One region of the Spirillospora sp. NPDC046719 genome, then DNA from elsewhere that is predicted to be linked to it. Evidence: riboswitches for the same ligand, from Rfam matches in the RefSeq annotation. Region 1 holds a riboswitch; the other holds the start of a gene.
What was found. A riboswitch is a leader RNA that binds a small molecule or an ion and turns the genes downstream of it on or off. The one in region 1 is predicted to bind S-adenosylmethionine.
Positions count from the first base shown of each region.

Region 1 (7,068 bases):
CTCCTCGACCGCGGCCTTCGCGTTGCGGACGGCGTCCTCGATGCGGTGCTTGCGCTCCTTGAGCTCGACCTCCGTCGCGGCGCCGGCCTTGATGACCGCGACACCGCCCGCGAGCTTGGCCAGGCGCTCCTGGAGCTTCTCGCGGTCGTAGTCGGAGTCGGTGTTGTCGATCTCGGTGCGGATCTGGTTGACCCGGCCCGCGATCTCGTTGGCGTCACCGGCGCCGTCCACGATGGTGGTCTCGTCCTTGGTGATGACGACCTTGCGGGCGCGGCCCAGCATGTCGGTCGTGGTGTTCTCCAGCTTGAGACCCACGTCCTCGCTGATGACCTGGCCGCCGGTCAGCGTGGCGATGTCGCCGAGCATGGCCTTGCGGCGGTCGCCGAAGCCCGGGGCCTTCACGGCCACGGACTTGAAGATGCCGCGGATCTTGTTGACGACCAGGGTCGCCAGGGCCTCGCCCTCGACGTCCTCCGCGATGATCAGCAGCGGCTTGCCGGACTGCATGACGCCCTCGAGGACGGGCAGCAGGTCCTTGTTGGCCGACGCCTTGCCCTGAACGATCAGGATGTACGGGTCCTCGAGGACCGCCTCCATCCGCTCGGGGTCGGTCACGAAGTAGTGCGAGATGTAGCCCTTGTCGAAGCGCATGCCCTCGGTCAGCTCGAGCTCCAGACCGAAGGTCTGGCTCTCCTCGACCGTGATGACGCCTTCCTTGCCGACCTTGTCCATCGCCTCGGCGATCATCTCGCCGATCTGCGGGTCGCCCGCGGAGATGGACGCCGTGGAGGCGATCTGCTCCTTGGTCTCCACGTCCTTGGCCAGCTTGGACAGCTCCTCGCTGACCCGCTCGACCGCGGCCTCGATGCCGCGCTTCAGCGACATCGGGTTGGCGCCGGCGGCCACGTTGCGCAGGCCCTCGCGGACCAGCGCCTGGGCCAGCACGGTCGCCGTCGTCGTGCCGTCACCGGCTACGTCGTCGGTCTTCTTCGCCACTTCCTTGACGAGCTCGGCGCCGATCTTCTCCCAGGCGTCCTCGAGCTCGATCTCCTTGGCGATCGACACACCGTCGTTGGTGATCGTGGGGGCGCCCCACTTCTTCTCCAGCACGACGTTGCGGCCCTTGGGACCGAGGGTCACCTTCACGGCGTCGGCGAGCTGGTTCATGCCGCGCTCGAGGCCGCGCCGGGCCTCCTCGTCGAACGCGATCATCTTTGCAGCCATAGGCTCCTAGTCCTCCCGGAACAAGGTGGCTTAAAGGATCGAGCCGACGCCCGCGACGGACGGCCCCGTGCCCGGCGGCTGCCATTCCGCCACCGGACTGGGGCCTCGTCGCCCCGACCCAGACTGTGAAGCTGTCACTCTCCACAGTAGAGTGCCAACCGTTTTTTAGCACTCTACCCTGCCGAGTGCAAGCGCCGCACAGCCTCGCCGCACTCGTCTTCACCGACCTCGCCGAACTTGCCCTGACCTGCATCGGAGGGGCGTGACTCACCGTCGGACATGTGCCGACGTGCCCCGGTACATGCGGTCGTGCGCCGGTATTCACCGAACAGTCGCGGAACACGTGCCCGAGGGCGGGAGGTGGGGGTGGCGATCCGTTCCGCGCGTTCCGCGACCGGAGTAGGAGGAGCCACCGGCGCTGCGTCGATGCGCCGGTTCATGGTGTCCTCATCGCCGTCGATGCAGTGAGCATACGTGCTCTGCGACATGGCGATGGAGTGCCAGCCTCCGCCGGCGGCGTAGCGAGCTGATCAGGGCCAACTCAGCAGCTCGGCGATGAAGTCGGCGAAAGCTTCAACGATCCTGCGGGGCCACCGCTTCTTCCGTCTGCGTCTGCTTGTCACGAAGGGGCTCAACTCCTGAGCACGCAATGCCCTGCCGGCGAGGCCGTCCATCCGGATCGCCGAATCGTGGACGAAGACGTCGCGGCCTCCGCGGCGCCGCGCCGCGGGCGGGGTCGACCCGGCATGATCGGAGTCGACCCCACCCGGCGGCCGCGACGGTGCTCGGGGACGGCGGCCGGATGGCCGGTGGCGGTCAGCCGCCCGCGACCGCGGGGATGATCGAGATCTGGCTGCCCGCGGGGGTCGCGGTGTCGAGGCCGTCGGCGAACCGGACGTCCTCGTCGCCGACGTAGACGTTGACGAACCGGCGGATCTTGCCGGCGTCGTCCAGGATGCGGGCCGCGATGCCGGTGTAGCTGGCCTCCAGGTCGGCGACCACGGCGCGCAGGGTCGCGCCCTCCGCCTTCACTTCCGCCTCGCCGCCGGTGTAGGTCCGCAGGATCGTCGGGATGCGGACGGACACGCTGCTCATGTGCTGGCTCCTTCTCGTTCTCAGGCGAGGCCGGCGGCGCGGAACGCCTCCAGCGTCGGGGCGATGTTGGCGCTGGGCTTGGCGACGGGCGCGACGGCGTCCAGCGTCTTCAGCCCGTCCCCGGAGTTGATGATCACGGTCTCGGCGGCCGGGTCGAGGGTGCCGGCGTCGACGAGCTTGCGCAGGCAGCCGACGGTGACGCCGCCGGCGGTCTCGCCGAAGATGCCCTCGGTGCGGGCGAGCAGCCGGATGCCCTCGACGACCTGCTCGTCGGTGACGTCCTCGACGGCGCCACCGGTGCGGCGCGCCACGTCCAGCACGTAGGGGCCGTCGGCGGGGTTGCCGATGGCCAGCGACTTGGCGATGGTGTCGGGCTTGACCGGACGGACGACGTCGTGGCCCGCCTTGAACGCGGCGGACACCGGGTCGCAGCCGGCGGCCTGGGCGCCGAACACGCGGTACGGCTTGTCCTCGACCAGGCCCAGCTTGATCAGCTCCTGGAACGCCTTGTCGATCTTGGTGAGCTGGGAGCCGGACGCGACCGGCACCACGATCTGGTCGGGCAGCCGCCAGCCGAGCTGCTCGGCGATCTCGTAGCCGAGCGTCTTGGAGCCCTCGGCGTAGTACGGGCGGACGTTGACGTTGACGAACGCCCAGTCGTCCTGCTCGCCGGCGATCTCGGACGCGAGCCGGTTCACGTCGTCGTAGTTGCCGTCGACGGTGACGAACGTCCCGCCGTACACGGCCGTCGTGATGATCTTCTGGGACTCGAGGTTCGACGGGACGAACACGGCGCTGCGGATCCCGGCGCGGGCCGCGGCGGCGGCGACCGCGTTGGCGAGGTTGCCGGTGGACGGGCACGCCAGCACCTTGAAGCCGAGCTCGCGGGCGGCGGCGAGCGCCACCGCGACGACGCGGTCCTTGAAGGAGTGGGTCGGGTTGCCGCTGTCGTCCTTCACCCACAGGCGCTGCAGGCCGATGCTCTCGGCGAGGTTGTCGGCGCGGACGAGCCGGGTCAGGCCGGGCTCGGTGTTCGGGGTGTCGGCGACGGTCGACGGGACGGGCAGCAGCCCGCGGTAGCGCCAGATGTTGCGCGGACCGGACTCGATGTCGGCCCGGGTGATCCCGCCGAAGTCGTAGGCGATCTCCAGCGGGCCGAAACACTCCTCGCACGCGTAGAAGGGGCCGAGATCGCGCTTCGAGCCGCATTCGCGGCAGACGAGAGCGGTAGCGGGTCCGAGGTCAGTGGCAGGCGTGAGTGCCATGAGGGCGAGGCCTTTCTCCCCATCTTCCCTGCGCCACCTTGGTCGCAGGCCGGAGTTGGCACCATCTCCCGGCCGGCCTCGCAGGATCGCGAGTGCGCCTCAGCCGGGTGGTTGCCGGGGCTTCACAGGGCCGGTCCCTCCACCCCTCTGGATGAGCGGTATTCAGTTGTCAGGGGGCTGAGCTGGAAGACCGGCCCGTCGGCCACTGCGCTTCCTGCACCCCTCTGGATGAGCGGTATTCAGTTATCGAGGTCGAGCGCTAGTAGAGAACGAGCGCTTTGAGCTCGTATGCGAACTTTACATGACGTGACCGGAGGGCGGACAGGTGGGTCCGCCCAGTGAGACGTTACCCCGGGGGTGGTCTTGATCACGCGGGCTCGTCGGCGGCGGGCCGGGCGGGCGCGCGCTGGGTCGGGTCGAGGAAGACGTGCCGGACGATCGGGACGCGCTCCTTCAGCCGGCGGTCGATCTCGCCGGCGACGTCCTCGGCCTGGTCGGCGCTGATGGCGTCGGAGAAGTTGACCCGGGCGGCGACGAGCAGCTCGTCCGGGCCGAAGTGCATGGTGAGCAGCTCGTCGACGCCGGTGACGCCGGGCGCCGCGGCGATCTCGGCGCGGATCTCGCGCTGCGCGGCGGGGTCGGCGGCCTGGCCGATGATCAGGCCCATGCTGTCGCGGCCGAGCACGAACGCGACGACGACGAGCAGCAGGCCGATCAGGACGGACGCGAGGCCGTCCCAGAACTCCGAGCCGGTGAGCTGCCGCAGGACGAGCCCGGCGGCAGCGAACGCGAGGCCGATCATGGCGGCGGTGTCCTCGAACAGCGCGGCCTTGAAGGTGACGTCGGGCGACCGGCGGACGTGGTCGACGATGTCGCGGCCGTTCTCGCGGGTCTCGCGGCGCGCCTGCGTGAACGCGCGGACCCAGGACGTCCCCTCCAGCACCGCGCCGAGGGCGAGGACGCCGTAGGCGACCCACACTTCGCCCTCGGAGCCGCCGTGGCCGGTCATGGTGAGGACGCCCTCGAAGATGGAGAAGCCGCCGCCGGCGACGAAGATGCCGAACGCGGCGAGCAGCGACCAGAAGTAGCGCTCGTTGCCGTAGCCGAACGGGTGGCGGCGGTCGGGCGGGCGGGCGCTGCGCCGCAGCGAGGTGAACAGGAACCCCTGGTTGAGGGTGTCGGCGACGGAGTGCGCGCCTTCGGCGAGCATCGCGCTCGATCCGGCGAGCATCCCGGCGATCAGTTTGGCGATGGCGAGGATGAGGTTCGCCGCCCCTGCGACGAGGACGGTCTTGGTCGTCTCGGCCCGACTCATTCCGTCCGGGTACCCGGGGCAAATCCCCCTAACCGCAGTGCTTTCGGTACAGATGCCTGCCTGGCGAACGGCCCCGAAGTGTTCCCCCCGGGCCACTTTGAAGCACCCCCGTCACAACTGAGACCCTTCCCGTATGAGCCAAGTGGTGGTGGCGTCGAACCGCGGGCCCGTGTCGTTCTCGCTGTCCGACGACGGCGCGCTGGAGATGCGGCGGGGAGGCGGCGGGCTCGTGTCCGGCCTCGCCGGCGTCGCGTCCGGGCAGGACGTGCTGTGGGTGTGCGCGAGCCTCGGCGAGGCGGACCGGACGGCGGCGCGGCGCGCTCCGGACGGGCGGATCGACCTCGCGGGGCACGACACGGGCGGCGCGGCCGTCCGGATGCTCGACATTCCGGCGGCGACGTTCCACCGGGCGTACAACGCGGTCGCGAACTCGACGCTGTGGTTCGTCCACCACCTGCTGTACGACACCCCGCGCAGCCCGCACTTCGATGCGCGCGCGCGGCGCGACTGGCAGTCCTACGAGGCGTACAACGCGGCGTTCGCCGACGCGCTGGCGCGGGACGCGACGCCGGGCGCGAAGGCGGCGATCCAGGACTACCACCTGTCGCTGGCGCCGCGGATGCTGCGGGACCGGCGTCCCGACCTGAGGATCGTGCATTTCTCGCACACGCCGTGGGCTCCGCCGGAGTACTTCCGGCTGCTCCCGGACGACATCGGCGCGCAGGTCCTCCAGGGCATCCTCGGCGCGGACCACGCCGGGTTCCTCACCGAGCGCTGGGCCTCGGCGTTCCTCGACTGCTGCGAGGTGGTGCTCGGCGCGCGCGTCGACCGCGCCGCCCGCACCGTCACGTGCGCGGGGCACACGACGCGCGTGGGCGTCCACGGTCTCGGCGTGGACGGAGCGGCGCTGCGGGAGCGGGCGGCCCAGCAGGATGTGGCGGAGCGGGCGCGCGCGCTGCGCGAGCAGGTGGGCGACCGGCAGCTCATCGTCCGGATCGACCGGACCGAGTTGTCGAAGAACATCGTGCGGGGGCTGGCCGCGTACCGGGAGATGCTCACCAACCATCCGGAGTGGCGCGGGCGCGTGGTGCACCTCGCGTTCGCGTACCCGTCGCGCTATGACCTGGCCGAGTACCGGGAGTACACGGCGGCCGTGCAGCGGATGGCGAAGCAGATCACCGAGGAGTTCGGCACCGCGACGTGGGAGCCGCTGATCCTTCAGGTCAACGACGACTACCCGAGGTCGCTCGCCGCGTACGGGCTCGCGGACGTGCTGCTGGTGAACCCGATCCGGGACGGGATGAACCTCGTCGCGAAGGAGGGGCCCGTGCTGTCCGAGCGGGGCTGCGCGCTGGTGCTGTCGCGCGAGGCGGGCGCCGCGGCGGAGCTGTCGGAGGACGCGCTCGTGGTGAACCCGTTCGACGTGTCCCAGACCGCGGAGGCTCTGCACCAGGGCCTGCTGATGCCCCGCGACCAGCGGGCCGAGCGCTGCGCCCGGCTCGTGTCCGCGGCGACCGCGCTCCCTCCCCAGCGCTGGTTCGCCGACCAGCTCGCTGCCCTCGACTGACCCGTTCGCGGCCCTCGACCGACCGTCGCGGCCTTCGGCCGACCGTTCGCGGCCCTCGACCGACCGTCGCGGCCTTCGGCTGACCGTTCGCGGTCTTCGGCCGACCGGCGTTCGCGGCGGAACACGCGTCCGCGCCCGGCGGAGAACTTGAGGGCTGCCCTTCGAGGACGCTAGCTCGGGAGCTTCTCCTGTGGTGTCTCCACGGGGACCTCGACGGGAGCCAGGCGGCAGTCGACGGGGCTCGGTTCGTGGCGGCGCTGCCAGCGTTCGCGGAGTTCGGCCTTGCTGTGCGCCATGCGGCGGTGGGCGGCCGTGCGGGCGAAGCGGGCGAGCCGGGCGGCGGGCGGCTTGGGCAGGCCGCTGGGCTCGTAGCCGTACTCGGCGAGCCGCTCGCCGAACGCGGCCTCGGCGAGGCTGATCTCCCAGGCGTCCAGCCGCTGCGCCCACGACCCGACGCGGGTGCAGGTGACCGCGTCGCGGGTGAGGTCGTGCCACGTCTTCTGCGGCGGGACGATGCGCTGCGCGAGGGACTGCGGGGCCGTCATCGCCGGGTGGTAGTCCTCGCCGAGGAACTCGCACAGCCGGGGCAGTTCGTCGGCGGG
Region 1 covers NZ_JBEYYT010000025.1:40,064-47,131, reverse strand. Annotated here, with positions in the region: gene groL (chaperonin GroEL) at 1-1,224, opposite strand, end outside; gene ABZ914_RS07305 (MoaD/ThiS family protein) at 2,041-2,319, opposite strand; gene thrC (threonine synthase) at 2,340-3,584, opposite strand; SAM riboswitch class I at 3,601-3,742, opposite strand; gene ABZ914_RS07295 (cation diffusion facilitator family transporter) at 3,952-4,899, opposite strand; gene ABZ914_RS07290 (alpha,alpha-trehalose-phosphate synthase (UDP-forming)) at 5,033-6,466, shown strand; gene ABZ914_RS07285 (sulfotransferase family protein) at 6,637-7,068, opposite strand, start outside.

Region 2 (7,068 bases), on a different contig from region 1:
GACCGCGAGAACGAGCGGTGAAGTGCTCGACCGCAGGCATTTCTTCAGTCTCGGCGCGTCCAGTAATCGGCAGGCCAGGTCGATGGCCTCGCCGAACGGACCGTTCTCGTCCCGGTGGATCTCACCCGCGTGCACGACGGCTCGCAGGCGCATGCACCTGCTCGGCCGGTCCGCCGCCGAAATCGACTCGTTGTAGTCGGCCAGCTGCCGGGCGAGGGTCGGGACGAGACGGGAGAGCAGCCGGGTCTTCGGCAGCTCGTCGACCGGATGGAACAGGGCGAGGACGCCGTCTCCGCGGTCCTCGAACGGGTCGCACCAACGCTCGTCGATGCCCGCGGACGCCATGGCCCGCTTCACCTGGCCGTAGATCTGGCTCCGCAGTTCCTCCTTGATCGGGTTCGTGCGGAGCACCCCCGTCGAGTTCTCCAGGTCGACGGCCAGAATGCTTCTGTGCACCGGGTTGCCGCTCACCTGAGCGCCCCCAAATTCGCTCTGCTGTTAGATCCTCCGGCAATAGTCTGCAACCGGTTCTCGAAGCCGTGCAAGGTGCACGGCGACATGCATGGCCCGTGGATCGCCTCTGTATCCGTCTGGCAAGGTTGACGACTTCCAGTGAGACAGAATGATGTCAAAGGTGGGGAACCGCTTTTCCGCGAGGTCTGGTGATCCAGGGAGCGCGCGGTTATCGTTGCCCTGCAACGTGCAGATCGGCCCGGGCCGGAAGGCCGAACCGATTCGCCGGGAGGCAGGGTGGCCGCAGCCCCGACCGTCCGCCGTCGCCGCCTCGGCATCGAGTTGCGGAGGTTGCGGGAGCGACTCGGCCGGACGGTCGAGGAGATCGCGGATCGGCTCGACTGGTCGGCCTCCAAGCTGAGCCGGATCGAGAACGCCCGGATCGGCGTGCGGGTCTCGGACGTTCGGCTGCTGCTGGAGCTGTACCGGGTGGACGAGGGTCACAAAGGCGAGGTGCTGGCCCTCGCGCAGGCCGCCACGGAGCAGGGCTGGTGGGCCGAGTACCGGGACGTCCTGTCCGGTGAGTTCGGTACCTATGTCGCGCTGGAGGACGAGGCGCATACTGCCCTGACCTTCGGGACGTACGCCATTCCTGGACTCCTGCAGAACAGAGAGTACGCCCACCGGATATTGGACAGCGGCCGGATCATCGCCGTTTCCACGCCGCGGCAGGTCGAACGCCGGCTGGATCTGCGCATGCGACGACAGGAGATATTGCGCCGCGAGAATCCGCTGACCCTCTCCGCCGTGATAGATGAGTCCGTGCTGTTGCGCGACATCGGTGGCCGCGACATCATGCAAAGGCAGATGATCGATCTTCTCGACCTTGCCGAGTTGTCGAACGTGCACGTCCACGTGCTGCCGCTGGATGTCGACCGGGAACCGATTTTCTCGGACACATTCACGCTTCTCGAGTTCGCCCCCGCCTACGATGTCGTCTTTCCGGATGTCGTCTACTTGGACAATCTCGTGACCATGGCGGTACTCCAGGACGACGGGGCCACGCACACGTACCGATTGTGCTGGGACGCGCTCAGGTCGGTCTCGCTCTCCGCCGAGGAGTCCCGGCGCCGGATCGCGCGGGCGGCCGAGGAGTGGGAGCCTCGCTGACCCCTCCGACCTGCGCCGGGACGTCCACGGCGGTCAATGGCCGGTACGGTCGATGATCTCTTGGAGCAGCGCTGAGAACCGCTGGCGGGAGAGGGGCAGGACCACCTCCGGCTGTGCGGAGTCCCGCAGCCCGATCAGCTCAGAAGAAAGCCGGCTCACCTCGACGCAGTTCGTCTCTCCCGTGCACTCCGTGGTTCCCGGGCAATGTGAGCCCTTGCGCCAAGCCGGATCGGGTGCGCCTGACGCGGGCCCGCCGGCACTTCCGTTGTTCTCATCCGTCGATGCGGGCATGTCCTGGTCCCTTCGTCGCGACCATGACGCGGGGGTCCGCGGTCGGCTAGAGGTTAGCGACCTGGACGCCGGTTTCGCGGGAGTTTGCTCCAGCATTTCGGACATTGATCAGCTGTCTAACTACTGTAAAATCGGACAGTTGGCAATAAACCAAGACCAATGGTGTGGGCGTCGAGTTGAGGACGGCGAACCGGAGGAGACGACGGGATAGTAGCGCGTAGCGCCTCCCGTGCAATGACCACCGGGACACTTTTATGTCGACGGTTAGACCTTGAGGTGAGAATCTCAATCGAGAACGCATCGGTGTACCGGTGACGGGATGTCCGTCGGTGGTGACGGGGAGGCGAGGCGCCCGGAAACGTGTTGACGGGCGGTGGTGGTGCGGGGCAGGATCTGGGCGTTGTGATCATCTAGAGGACCTGAGGGACCTGGCCCTGGGACGGTCCGGCAACCTGCCTTCGCGGCAAGGTGCCAATGCCAGGAGCGATGAGGAGAAGCTCATGGGCGTACGCCTTGATGTTCCTGTGCTGGCCGGGACGCTCGTCCGGCTGGAGCCGCTGTCGTTGGAGCATGTGCCGCAGCTGGCGGAGGCCGCCGAGGAGAACCGGTCGTCGTACGGGTTCACGCTGGTGCCCGGGGCGGCGGACATGGAGTCCTATGTCGCCGGGCAGCTCGCGCGGCCCGGGCTGACGCCGTTCGCGCAGGTCAGGCTCGCGGACGGGAAGGCGGTCGGGCACACCGGCCTCTGGGATCCGCGGACGTGGCCCGGCACGGACCGGCTGTGCGCGATCGAGATCGGCTGGACGTGGCTGGCCGCGTCCGCCCAGGGCACCGGCATCAACGTCGAGGCGAAGAAGCTGCTGCTCACTTACGCCTTCGAGACGCTGGGCGTGGCGCGCGTCGATCTCAAGACGGATGCGCGGAACGAGCGGTCGCGGCGGGCGATCGAGCGGCTCGGCGTGCACTTCGAGGGCGTCCTGCGGAGCTGGTCGCCGTCGTGGGCGCCGGGCGAGGAGGGCACGCTGCGCGACTCGGCGATGTTCTCGGTGGTCGAGTCGGAGTGGCCGTCGGTGAAGACGGCCATGACGAACCGGCTGGCGGGGACCGTCGCAAGGTGACGGCGAGCGGGTTTCCCGGGCGCGTGCCGGTGCTGGACGGGACGGTGGTTCGGCTGGAGCCGCTGTCGATGCGGCATGTGTCCGAGCTCGCGGAGGCCGCCGAGGAGAACAGGTCGTCGTACGGGTTCACTCCGGTGCCCTCCGCGGCCGGCATGGAGGCGTACGTCTCCGACAAGCTCGACCGTCCTGAACTCATGGCCTTCGCGCAGGTCAGGGTGGCGGACGGGAGGGCGGTCGGGCACACCGCGCTGTTGCATCCGCAGCCGTGGCCTGGCCGGGACCGGTTGTGCGCGGTCGAGATCGGGTGGACGTGGCTGGCGGCGTCCGCGCAGGGCACCGGCATCAACGTCGAGGCGAAGAAGCTCCTGTTCGGCTACGCGTTCGAGACGCTGGGCGTGGCCCGCGTGGAGCTGAAGACGGATGCGCGGAACGAGCGGTCGCGGCGGGCGATCGAGCGGCTCGGCGCGCATTTCGAGGGCGTCCTGCGCAGTTACTCGGAGTCATGGGTGGCCGGTGAGGAAGGCGAGTTGCGCGACACCGCCGTGTTCTCCGTGATCGCCGCCGAGTGGCCGTCCGTGGAGACGACGATGGCGAACCGCCTGGCAGAGGCCGTCCAGCCCTGACAGCACCGCGACCTGTGGTGGGCGATCAGTGCCGGGTCAGCGAGTTCAGGAGTTCGCGGCCGTGCTGCCAGGAGCCCAGGTCGCTGGCGGAGTTGATGTGTCCGCATGTGCCCACCAGATGAAATCGTGCCTCCCAGCGCGCCGCGAATGCGGCGGCCGTCTCGGGAGTGCAGTACGGGTCGTCGGCGCTGCCCACCACCAGGGCCGGGCACGGCAACGGCTGCGCTGACACGTCGGTGAACGTCGAGGCCGCCTGGCGTGGGAACGCCGGGCCCGCTGGGTCGGGCGGCGCGACCAGGAACGCGCCGCCTACCGGGCTTGAGGGATTCTTGAGCAGCCAGGCGGACGCCGCCCAGCAGCCCAGACTGTGGCCTATCAACACGACCTGGCCGTCCTCCCGCGAAGCGTTGTCGTACGCCTGCTGCACAGCGCCGACCCAGTCGTCCAGGTCGGGGGCGGACCAGGAGGCGGGGGCGATCCTCGCCGCCGAGGCGCCCCACTCCCGCTCCCACAGGGTCTGCCAGTGCCGGCCGTCCGAGCCGTCGATGCCCGGGATGATGATGTACGCGGTCACTGCCCACCACCGTTTCACTCGTCGCCCCCTGCGATCATGAGGGCGCTTGACGCGGATTCTGGTGGATGCATCGGGGCGGCGGCCGTGTTGCAAGTGATCTCAAAGAAGATGGTGCGGACGACAATGGAATCACTCGACCGGATAGACCGTGACATCCTCGCCCTGCTCCAGGCCGACGGTCGGCTGACCGGCGCGGAGGTGGGACGCCGCGTCGGGCTCTCGCAGCCGGCGGCCAGCGCGCGCATCCAGCGGCTGGAGAAGAGCGGCGTCATCACCGGCTACCGGGCCTTGGTCGACCCGGAAGCCCTCGGCCTGAACATCCACGCGGTCGTCCGGCTGCGCACCACGCACGCCCGGCTCTCACCCGCCCTGGACTTCGCCTCCCGGACGTCCGAGATCACCTCCGTCCTCAGGGTCACCGGGGAAGACTGCCTCATCTTCGACGTCCACTGCCCGCAGGCGGGACGGCTCGAAGAAGTCGTCGACGCGCTGGCCCGGTACGGCCCCGTCACCACGTCACTCGTGCTCCGCGCCTATCCGCCGAAGCCGCTGACCGACGCCACGCCGGCGGCGTCTTGATCCGCGGCTACCGGAGCTCGAACCAGACGGCGTGGCCCTCGGCGCGCGGTTCCATGCCCCACGCTTTTGCGATGGACGCGACGATCAGCAGGCCGCGGCCGGTGACGTCCAGCTCGGCCGCCTCGGCGACGTGCGGGACGGTCGCCGCCCGCCCGTCGTCGATCACCTCCATCCGGACGGTCCGCGCCGAGTAGGTCACCTCCACGCGGATCTGGCCGTCCCGTCCCGACTCGGTGTAGCGCAGCGCGTTCGTCAGCAGCTCGCTCATGCAGAGCGCCGCGTCGTCCAGGCACGGATGCTCCAGGCCCAGCACGTCGCGCAGCCAGCGCCGCGCGTGCCCCACCGCCCGGTCCATCCCCGGCAACAGAAGCGCGTCGAACCTCATGGCCGGCGCAGTCATCGCCCACTCCCTTCGCATCGCTGTCGCCGAAAAGAATGAGCCGGACGTCCGCCGCCGAACGATGCGTTCGCCGTCCTCGTCCGCAGGTCCTCGGGCAACAGTGACTCAGTCACTTTTGACCGAGGCACTGTTGCCGCCTTCGTTGGAAACCTTCAGCGTCACGCAAAGTCAAGGCATGATTACTCCATGGAGAACGCGCAGCGCCCGACCATGCGAAGCCGCAAGCTCGGCCAGCGCCTTCGCGCCATCCGTGAGGAGCGAGGGCTCACCCTCCAGAAGGCCGCCCGCCTGCTCAACCGCACCCCGTCCTCGCTCAGCAAGCTCGAAACCGGCAAACGCGGCATCCGCCGCCCCGCCCTGGAGCACATGCTCGACCGCTACGAACTCACCGACCCCGACGAGCGCCAGTACCTCTTCGACCTCGCCCGAGACTCCGGCAAGAAGGGCTGGTGGCTCCGCTACGAGGGGAAAATAGCCCCTTCAATGCTGGATTACATCTCGATTGAGGCAGAGGCTACGTCTAGCAGGACTTTCCAGCTCCATCTAATTCCCGGGCTCCTGCAGACTGAAGACTATGCCCGTGCAGTCATTGGATCCACGATTTCTATGGGCGATCCCCATGACGTCGAGGGGCTCACTGAGCTGCGTATGCGACGTCAGCAGATCCTCTACCGTGATGCACCTCTCCGTCTCTGGGCCATCCTCAGCGAGGCGGCGCTCTACCAGCAGTTCGGGGGTGTGGAAGTGATGCGTCGACAGCTTCAACGTCTGCTAGATATGGCAGCCTTGTCGAACGTGACCTTGCAACTACTTCCGTTCACTGCGGGAGCGCATCCTGGTCACAACGGTTCGTTTACTACCCTGGCGACTGAGGATTTGTCTGTTGTTCTTGTCGAGAACCAGACCGCAGGGTGGTATCTAGAAGATCTTGCGGATATCCGCTATCACGATGTGGTCTTTGACCATCTGCGAGCCGCCGCGCTTGCGCCATCAGACTCCATAGCGATGATCGAGCGGCTAGTGTCAGCACCATGACCAGCAAGGATTTTTTGTTCTCCTCTTGGCGGAAGAGTAGCCACAGCGGCGGTGGCGGGTCAGAGTGTGTCGAGGTTGCTGCCGCATGGCGCAAGAGTAGCCACAGTGGGAGTGGAGGCTCAGAGTGTGTCGAGGCCGCTCCTGCCTGGCGGAAGAGCAGCCGCAGCAGCGGCAGTGGACAGTGCGTCGAGGTGGCGGCGGGGGAGCGTCGGGTGGCGGTGCGGGACTCCAAGGATCCGGACGGGGCGGTGCTGGCCGTCGCGCCGTCCGGGTGGGCGTCCCTGCTCGCCGACGTCAAGGCCGGTTCCCTCGACCTAGCTCGCTGACGCGGGCACCTAGGTCGTGTCCGGCGGGATCCTGGGTGAGGTCGCGAAGCCAGATCTTGCTGGAGGCGATCGCCTTGATGCCCCGCCGGCGGAGATGGGCGCGGCGGGCCGGCTGGAGTAGGCCTTGTCGGTACAGGGTCCCTGACCGGCCCCCGCGGCTTCCCGTACGTCCACACCCGTACAAGAACATCCAACCCCGCCGTAGTACCACCGCTAGCACGCACGGCCGTCACGAAGAGCCGCTTTCCAACGAACGGCGAGATGGTGTGCCAGCCGGGGGTGAGAAGGGCCTCAAGCGCCGACGGTGCCGTCGATGGCTTCGCGGATGAGGTCGGCGTGGCCGTTGTGTCGTGCGTACTCGTGGATCATGTGCAGCATGACGAAGCGGAGCGAGACGTTCTCGTTCCAGCGGGGCTGGTGGACGACCAGATCCAGCGACGGGGCGGCGTGCTCGATGCGGCGGGAGTGCTCGACTTCGGTTCGCCAGGCGGTGAAGGCT
Region 2 covers NZ_JBEYYT010000053.1:17,541-24,608, reverse strand. Annotated here, with positions in the region: gene ABZ914_RS12690 (hypothetical protein) at 1-456, opposite strand, end outside; gene ABZ914_RS12685 (helix-turn-helix domain-containing protein) at 751-1,623, shown strand; gene ABZ914_RS12680 (DUF397 domain-containing protein) at 1,657-1,914, opposite strand; SAM riboswitch class I at 2,318-2,407, shown strand; gene ABZ914_RS12675 (GNAT family N-acetyltransferase) at 2,415-3,032, shown strand; gene ABZ914_RS12670 (GNAT family N-acetyltransferase) at 3,029-3,655, shown strand; gene ABZ914_RS12665 (RBBP9/YdeN family alpha/beta hydrolase) at 3,681-4,229, opposite strand; gene ABZ914_RS12660 (Lrp/AsnC family transcriptional regulator) at 4,353-4,808, shown strand; gene ABZ914_RS12655 (ATP-binding protein) at 4,816-5,208, opposite strand; gene ABZ914_RS12650 (helix-turn-helix domain-containing protein) at 5,395-6,243, shown strand; gene ABZ914_RS12645 (DUF397 domain-containing protein) at 6,240-6,569, shown strand; gene ABZ914_RS12640 (DinB family protein) at 6,861-7,068, opposite strand, start outside.
Region 2: it holds a riboswitch for S-adenosylmethionine, as region 1 does, so the genes downstream of both, ABZ914_RS12675 (GNAT family N-acetyltransferase) here and thrC (threonine synthase) in region 1, are expected to answer to the same signal.